Regions from separate parts of the Paenibacillus sp. FSL H8-0283 genome, predicted to be linked through region 2. Evidence: riboswitches for the same ligand, from Rfam matches in the RefSeq annotation. Region 2 holds a riboswitch; the other holds the start of a gene.
What was found. Region 2 has a riboswitch for thiamine pyrophosphate ahead of thiC (phosphomethylpyrimidine synthase ThiC). Riboswitches for the same ligand answer to the same signal wherever they lie in the genome.
Positions count from the first base shown of each region.

Region 1: it holds a riboswitch for thiamine pyrophosphate, as region 2 does, so the genes downstream of both, MHI52_RS17885 (thiamine phosphate synthase) here and thiC (phosphomethylpyrimidine synthase ThiC) in region 2, are expected to answer to the same signal.

Region 1 covers NZ_CP150295.1:4,001,000-4,005,303, forward strand. The annotation lists gene MHI52_RS17870 (thiazole synthase) at 1-527, opposite strand, end outside; gene thiS (sulfur carrier protein ThiS) at 530-733, opposite strand; gene thiO (glycine oxidase ThiO) at 730-1,902, opposite strand; gene MHI52_RS17885 (thiamine phosphate synthase) at 1,920-2,582, opposite strand; TPP riboswitch at 2,809-2,918, opposite strand; gene MHI52_RS17890 (ABC-F family ATP-binding cassette domain-containing protein) at 2,994-4,304, opposite strand, start outside.
Region 2 covers NZ_CP150295.1:754,859-759,162, reverse strand. The annotation lists gene thiC (phosphomethylpyrimidine synthase ThiC) at 426-2,243, opposite strand; TPP riboswitch at 2,635-2,748, opposite strand; gene MHI52_RS03550 (IclR family transcriptional regulator) at 2,898-3,641, opposite strand; gene MHI52_RS03545 (alpha/beta hydrolase) at 4,001-4,304, shown strand, end outside.

The DNA of each region.
Region 1 (4,304 bases), 3.2 Mb from region 2:
ACGGCCTGCTCAATGATGATCTCAAGGTTATATGGATTGATGATACCTCTACCAGCTCCGATGGGAGAAGCGCCAGGCATTACAGCATGTACGCCAAGTAATTGTAGCCTTTTGGCCAGAATGACATCATCCGAAATATAAGGCAATACCGTGAAGCCCTTTTCCAGCAAAATTTCGCAAGCCTTGTACGTTTCAATCGGATCTGGGAGTAACGTCATTCCATCTCCGATGACTTCGACTTTTATCATATCACAAAGTCCTGAAGCCCGCGCAAGCTCGGCAATCCGCACCGCCTCTTCCGCAGTGGAAGCCCCTGCCGTATTCGGAAGAAGTGTGTATTTATCCAGATCCAACGTATCCAGGAAATGCTTCTGGTTACGCTCTTCCAGATTCAGACGACGAACAGCAAAGGTCAAAACTTCCGTTTCAGATGCTTCCACAGCCTGACTTTGCACTTCCAGATCCGAAAACTTGCCTGTTCCAAGCAACAATCTGGACTCAAACGTATATTTACCAATGTTCAACATCATCAACCGCCTCCTACAAAATGTACAATCTCGATTCGATCGCCTTCTCTTAATGCCGTCGTTTCATGATACTCACGGGTTAAAATATGCTTGTTCAGCTCTACAACTACAGTCTTGACTTGCAAATCAAAAGATTGGAGTAATTTATCCACACGATTCAATCTGTCTTCAATCTCCATCCGTTGACCATTAACGATGATATTCACTGCACCACTCCCTTTCTGTTCAATCGCTCAGGGCTCAGCGCCTCAATTCCGAGTTCTTCTGAGCTTTTGCCAGCGAGCAACTCAGCGATAAGCCTACCTGTTATCGCACTAAGCAAGATACCGTTGCGGTAATGTCCAAAGGCGGCAAACAACCCGGGTATACTCTTGCAAGCACCTATATAAGGCAGTCCATCAGGAGTTGCCGGTCTTACGCCTGCCCACGCTCGTATAAATTGTGCTTCCTTCATCCCAGGCACCCAGTGGGTAGCCGCTGTTAGCAGCTTCTGAACACCCTGTACAGAAACGTTCAAATCCGTTCTGCCTGGCAGACTGGTTGCCCCAAGCCAAACCTCTCCATTGGCTTTGGGAACAATATAGATATCCTCTGCATACACCGTTCTATCAGGTCTGTACCCTGCATGTTCATCTGAGAACTGAACGGCGGCTATTTCACCTTTTACCGACCACACAGGCAAGCTCAGATTCACATGTCTCATCAACTCTTCACTCTGTAATCCAGCCGCTATAATGACATGTTTGCATTTCATCTCACCGATCGATGTGGTGATCCCCTGCACGCCGTGTTCGTTTGCTTGCACACGTATATCCTGTATGTCCTCCATAACCCGTGCTCCCAATGCTTGAGCGGATTCAGCATATGCCTTCGTTAGATGGACTGGAAGAATCTCACTCTCGTAAGGTCTGTAGTAGGCTCCATACGTATCTCTGTTAAGCCATGATGCCTCCTGTTGCACAACGGAACGGTCCCACCACACCTCATCAGCAGAAGCAGACAACGCAGACTTCCGATTGTCCTTATAACTACTTAATTCACTGTATGAACGAAAAGGAGTTAGGAATCCCTGGCGTTGCAGACCAGTCTCTACCTCACTGAGTGTAGCCATTAGCACCTGTTGCTCGATAAGTAACTGCCTGCTCTGCCTGGCAAGCTTAGCCATCAAAGGATGAGCAAAATCCTCACTGTCTGCTGCCAGCATCCCAGCCGCTGCGCAAGAAGTCCCTCCTGCAATCGCCGAACGCTCCAGTAACAGCACATCCTGTCCACGGGAAGCAAGCTCATACGCAATGGCACATCCAACAACGCCTCCGCCTACAATAATCGTTTCTGCATAAATCTTATCCGGTCTATCAGTAATGATCTTTTTCATCCTCTCATCTCCTTGATTCAGCGGCTCAAACTTTCTGTAGCAACGATAGCCTGCCTTAATGATTCAGCGGCCCGATCCGGGGAATCGCTCGCCCATACATTCGAAATCACAGCGACTCCCTGTGCGCCTGCAGAGCGAATAGCGTGAATGTTTCCCGGTTCGATGCCCCCAATCGCCATGACAGGAATGGAGACACCAGAGCACACTTCAGCCAGAGCATATAATCCTCTTGGTTCAAGATCAGGCTTACTGTTGGTTGAGTAGACATGCCCGAAGAAAAGGTAATCGGCTCCCCGTTCTTCAGCGATTTTTGCCTCATCGATTGAATGAACAGATACACCCAGACGAATTCGCTGGACATTGCTTATAACAGCAGGGTTGTAGTTACGTATAGCCTCTTGCCCCCAATGTACACCGCCATAGATGTCATTCTGTGGTGGCAGTTCTGAACCATTGATAACGATGCGACAAGACGGAACGCCAACACCACGCAGACTTTCAGCCCAACCGATCTTTTGTTGCCACGAGAGTTGTTTCTCTCGTATATGGATGTAGTCCACCCATGGCCAAACGTCCTTTGCAGCTTTTACAAAAGATGCTTGATTCCCTACACCCGTAGATACAACATGCAGTTCAAATGATCCGTGTACACGTTCATGAGAAATTACCGTACTTTTCATCTCCTTCCATGCGTGAATGCTATGAAAACACAAAAAAGCCACTCCCGTAGGGGAGTGGCTGCGTATTAATTATAGGACCAGATGACTGACTGATACATACAGTTCATTTCGTGCAATAAAGCTATAGACCTTATAGCCATAACGTTATACACGCAACTGCATGTTTCAATTTACTAAGCAAGACGGTTGAATTCTTTCGAATTGCCGTTTGCTCACGTCATTCACTGAAACGCGCTCGCCACTTCCCTACGCTGGTATGATCCAGATCAGGTGCAAAGGGTCCGGAATCGCATTCTTCCATCTCAGCCACATCGTGCGGCCCCCCTAGTGTTCATATGAAGTTGTAGCCTATGTTACCATAGAAGGATTTTTTTGTCACCGTTCATTTCTATTAAGCGTTGCTTGAATTGTCTAGTTTTTCTCAGACCATTCTTCAACATTCCATGTTTTGGTAACCCAACCCTCGTAGAAATCAGGTTCATGAGATACCAGCAACACCGTTCCCTTGAATTCTTGCAAGGCACGCTGTAACTCAGCTTTAGCTGTGACATCCAAATGGTTCGTCGGCTCATCGAATAGAATCCAGTTGCTTTCACGCATCAAGAGTTTGCATAAACGAACCTTGGCTTGCTCTCCACCACTCAGCATGTTAAGCGGACGGGTAATGTGCTCATTTTTCAACCCGCAGCGAGCGAGATGACCCCTGACTTCATTCTGGGTCAAATGTGAAAACTCATTCCAGACATCCTCAATCGGCGTGATATTCCCAGCTCGAACTTCCTGCTCAAAATAGGCCGTTTCGAGATAATCTCCCAAGAAAGTCTTTCCACTGAGTGGAGATATTCTTCCCAAGATCGTCTTCAGCAGTGTCGATTTACCCACACCATTACAGCCTACGATGGCAATTTTCTCACCACGTTCAATAGTCATTGTCATTTTAGGTAGCAAAGGATACGTATATCCAATTTCAAAATCAATACCCTCAAAGACCGTTTTGCTGCTCGCACGGGCATCCTTGAATTTGAACGTTGGTTTGGCCGCTTCATCTGGACGATCAATTCGATCAATCTTATCCAGCTGCTTCTCGCGGCTCTTCGCTCGACCAGAAGTTGAAGCACGTGCCTTGTTACGCTGAATGAAATCTTCCTGTTTCTTGATGTACTCTTGCTGTTTCTCGTACGCATCAATATGCTGGGCTTTATTCATATCAGCCATCTCAAGGAACTTGTTATAGTTCGCTGCATATCGCGTTAATTTGGCAAATTCCAAATGATAAATGACATTTACGACTTCATTCATGAATTCCGTGTCATGGGAGATTAACAGAAACGCGTGCGGGTAGTCCTTCAGGTAACGTGACAACCATTCAATGTGTTCTACATCCAGATAGTTGGTCGGCTCATCCAGCAAAAGAGCTGTAGGTTTCTCGAGCAGAAGCTTAGCAAGAAGCACCTTGGTACGTTGTCCACCACTTAGAGCTGCGACATCTCGATCAAGACCAATTGCAGACAAACCAAGACCATTGGCCATCTCTTCCACTTTTACGTCAATCAGATAGAAGTCGCCCTGTTCCAGTTGTTCCTGAATATCGCCCATCTCTTCCAGCAACTGTTCCAGCTTATCTGGATCTGCATCTGCCATCTGGTCCGTAATATTCATCATTTCTTTTTCTAATTCAAGCAACGGAAGGAATGCATCCTTAAGAACGTCACGAATAGTTTT
Region 2 (4,304 bases):
GTATAATCACTTTGTACAGCCAATTTGTGGTGGGAAATAGGCTTGCCTCCAGTGGGAGGTGATCCTATGAACTTCTCTTTTAACGACGTAATCGTGTTCGCGATGTTAATTATTGCGCTCCTGACATACATCGATCGTAAAAAGAAGTGACCCGCCACAGGTTGACGGCCTGACGGGTCACTTCATCTGAACTTGCTGCACTCGGAGGAATACCCACCGCAAATGCTGTGCAGGAGTAGCCATTGGCCTGGCTACTCTTATTGGTGTTTACTTACATTCATTTTATTAAACATCTGCTAGACAATCAACCATAATGCTGATAAAAAGTATCAGGAAGCTGATCAATAAGATGAAGAAGACGACATGATAGCAGTATTCTCACCTTCAAACGATGTCAGACTGCCCAGCTTGCGCTGTATCGGCGCCTAGGACCGTGTCCGATATTCCTCGGCCTTTTCCTGCATCCCGGCAGCTACAGCCTCATTCTCGGACAATCCTTTGTCTGCGGCAAAGGCACGAATGTCCTGCGTGATGCGCATGCTACAGAACTTTGGTCCGCACATGGAGCAGAAATGAGCTTCTTTGGCTCCTTCTGCTGGCAGCGTCTCATCATGGTAGGACAGCGCACGTTCAGGGTCCAGTGACAGGTTGAACTGGTCACGCCAACGGAACTCAAAGCGTGCCTTGGACAATGCATCATCGCGGCGCTGGGCACGCGGATGACCTTTCGCCAAATCGGCGGCGTGGGCCGCAATCTTGTAGGCGATGACCCCTTCCCGCACATCATCCTTGTTGGGCAGGCCCAAATGTTCTTTTGGCGTAACATAACAGAGCATGGACGTGCCGAACCAGCCAATCATGGCTGCCCCAATGGCGGATGTGATGTGATCGTAACCCGGGGCAATGTCGGTCGTCAGCGGCCCAAGTGTGTAGAACGGTGCTTCTTTACAGATCTCCATCTGCAAGTCCACATTCTCTTTGATCTTGTGCATCGGCACATGCCCCGGACCTTCGATCATCACCTGCACATCATGCTTCCATGCGATCTGCGTCAGTTCCCCGAGCGTAGCCAGTTCCGCCATCTGAGCTTCGTCATTGGCATCATAGATACTACCTGGACGGAGTCCATCTCCCAGCGAAAACGCTACATCATACCTTTTCATAATCTCACAGATTTCTTCAAAATGGGTGTACAAAAAATTCTCCTGATGATGCGCCAGACACCATGCTGCCATAATGGACCCGCCCCGGGACACAATACCTGTCATCCGCTTGGCCGTCATCGGGATATAACGTAGCAGTACACCTGCATGAATCGTAAAGTAGTCCACGCCCTGCTCTGCCTGCTCAATGAGTGTGTCACGGTACAACTCCCAGGTCAGCGCTTCCGCTTCGCCATTCACCTTCTCCAGCGCCTGATACAGCGGCACCGTACCAATCGGCACAGGTGAATTACGGATGATCCATTCCCGGGTGGTATGAATGTTTTTGCCTGTGGACAGATCCATCACCGTATCCGATCCCCAGCGTACCGCCCAAGTCATCTTCTCCACCTCTTCCTCGATGGAGGAAGATACGGCCGAGTTACCTATGTTGGCATTGATCTTCACGTGAAAATGACGACCGATCAACATCGGCTCACTCTCCGGGTGATTGATGTTGGATGGCAGAATGGCCCGTCCACTCGCCAGCTCCTGTCTCACAAATTCCGGCTCCACGCCTTCACGAATGGCGGCGAATTCCATCTCAGCCGTAATGACTCCCTGTCTCGCGTAGTGCATCTGAGTCACGCAGCGTTCTGGCTGTGCCCGCAGCGGTTTGCCACGTAATCCGGGGTACTCTTCAGCGCCGGCTCTCTTCCCTCCGGGCTTCAGTCCGTTATCCTCCGGTTTAACCATACGGCCCTGATAAGCTTCAACATCGCCACGCTCTGTGATCCAACGAGTGCGCAGAGCTGGCAGACCTGCGCGGATATCCGCATGAAATTCGGGATCGGTCATGGGGCCGCTCGTATCGTAGACACGCAGCGGTTCGTTATGCTCCACTCCTTGGGGAGTATTCGTGTCATGAAGGGCTATCTCACGCTCCGGTACAGCAATGTCCGGCCGTGAGCCCTGAATGTAGACTTTGCGGCTACCGGGAAAGGGCTGAACCCGTCCGGCCGCTCCTGTTTCTTTTTCCACCTGCTGATCGTTATGTCCCTGCTCCGTCGCTTGTTGTCCCGTTTGATTTCCTGTACTCATGTTCGCTTGTCTCCTCCTCAGTGTTCATTCGCTTGGTTTGGTTGGTTTCATCATTAGCTCGCTTACGTACCTGTCCCAAATCATGCGCAATGCAGAGAAGAAAAAAGCGATCCTACACCAGACCAGGGGAGACACTTTTCATGTACAGTTAACAACAGAACAGAGGCTACCACAGATCATAGATCTATGGTGACTTCTCTCTCATCATCCAAGCCCACTTTTGCAGGTTAGTGAAAAAGAAGCCCATAGAGTCCGCACTATATCGCCCGTTCCCTGTATATAAAAAAGCCGGTCCCCGAAGGAACCGACTTTTATGTCCATCACCAATAATGCACCTTTATGCAGCTCCTTAACGGAGCCCTACAAGGGTCACATCATGTGGTGGTTGTGGTCATATCGCCGATTACTTCCCTACGCTGGTATGATCCAGATCAGGTGCAAAGGGTCCGGAATCTCATGCGATTCCGTCTCAGTCCGGACAATTCGGACTCCCCCAGTAACGTTAATAAGTTGCGGCTTACATAAGCCGCTGTTCATATTCAATGAAGCTGGCCCCGTTGGGCCGTCCATTACAGAGTAGCGCAACCGGAACATAAAAACAACCTTTATATTCCAAATAATCAAACTCTATTGGAGAAAAAACTTACCTCAACATCAGGATAACATGAGCCCCATTTGCGTAGCAGCATCCTTCAACACAGGTGCGTATTCATGCAATGTCTCCTGCGAGAGTCGACTGACAGGTCCTGAGACCGAGAGCGCAGCTGCAATATTGCCTCTGCGATCCATAATCGGTACAGATACCGCGGCAGCTCCCGGCTCACGTTCCTCATAACTCGTCGCATATCCGTTATCCCGGATATCTCCCATTTGCGCCAAATACACTGCCGGATCAATAAACACCGGCCATTCAGGCCCGTTCATCAGTTCTTCACGATCCTCGTCCGTGGCAAACGCCATCAGGACTTTGCTGGAAGCGCCCACAGACAGCGGCAGTCTAACACCAACGGGGGCAACTCGGCGAATCGCCTGATCACTTTGCACAGCCTGAATCCGAATCCGTTCACTGCCATCACGCAGGTACAGACTCACGGTCTCCCCCAATCGATCTCTCAGTCGCTCCATCGCAGGCAACAGCAGAATAGCGGGATCATCACTGCGGGACATATGAGCTGACAGCTCCCAGATTCGGATGCCAAGTCGGTACTTCTCTGTTGCTGCATCGCGGATCACGAACCCTCGATCCTCCAGCGTAGCCATCAAGCGGTGGACTGTACTTTTGTGCAGGCCGATCTGGCTGGCAATTTCGGTGAGTCCCAGATCACTGCGTGTGGTAAAACATAATAATATATCCAGCGCCCGTTCCACAGCCCGGACGGTTAACTTGCGATCTTCCATGGCATAATGCCCTCCTCATGTTTCATCACATGAAACTTGGTTACATAAATTATATGAGAAACGGTCTCATCTGTAAACCAAAAAGAGCCAAAATCAAAATAGGCCAACGTGTAAATTTTTCCTTTTTATAAGACTTAATCCCCTGTAATTTACACACTAAGGTAATCTTACCCATATATCTTAAGAACTATATAACAATTGCGTAACAAATGCCCTCAATCAATTGACTTTGACTATATTGGAACATACGATAAAGATATATTACATTAAGATATCGCTCTGAAGCAGGCTCTGAAATCGACGCAATTCTCTTTACATGTCGTTGTTATCTTCAACTGAACTTCAAAGGAGGGGCATTCATGTATCAATCATCCCAGAGCGAAGCCCCGCTGCAAACAAAAGTGTCCGATCTGCCCTCTTCCCTATCACCGAGGCTGATTCGGTTCAAACATATTATCGTAGCGTTGCTGCTCTCCGTTGTATTTTTTCTACTGTTTTGTTTTATCGCATTGCATGGTTATATCGCATGGGTATTATCCAATCCTACTGTAGCGCCGGTCTTCTCCAATCCAATGCAGGCCAAGAACATGAAGTACGAAGACATCACGTTCCCGGCAGCAGATGGCAGCCGGACGATGCAGGGATGGTATATACCTGCTGACA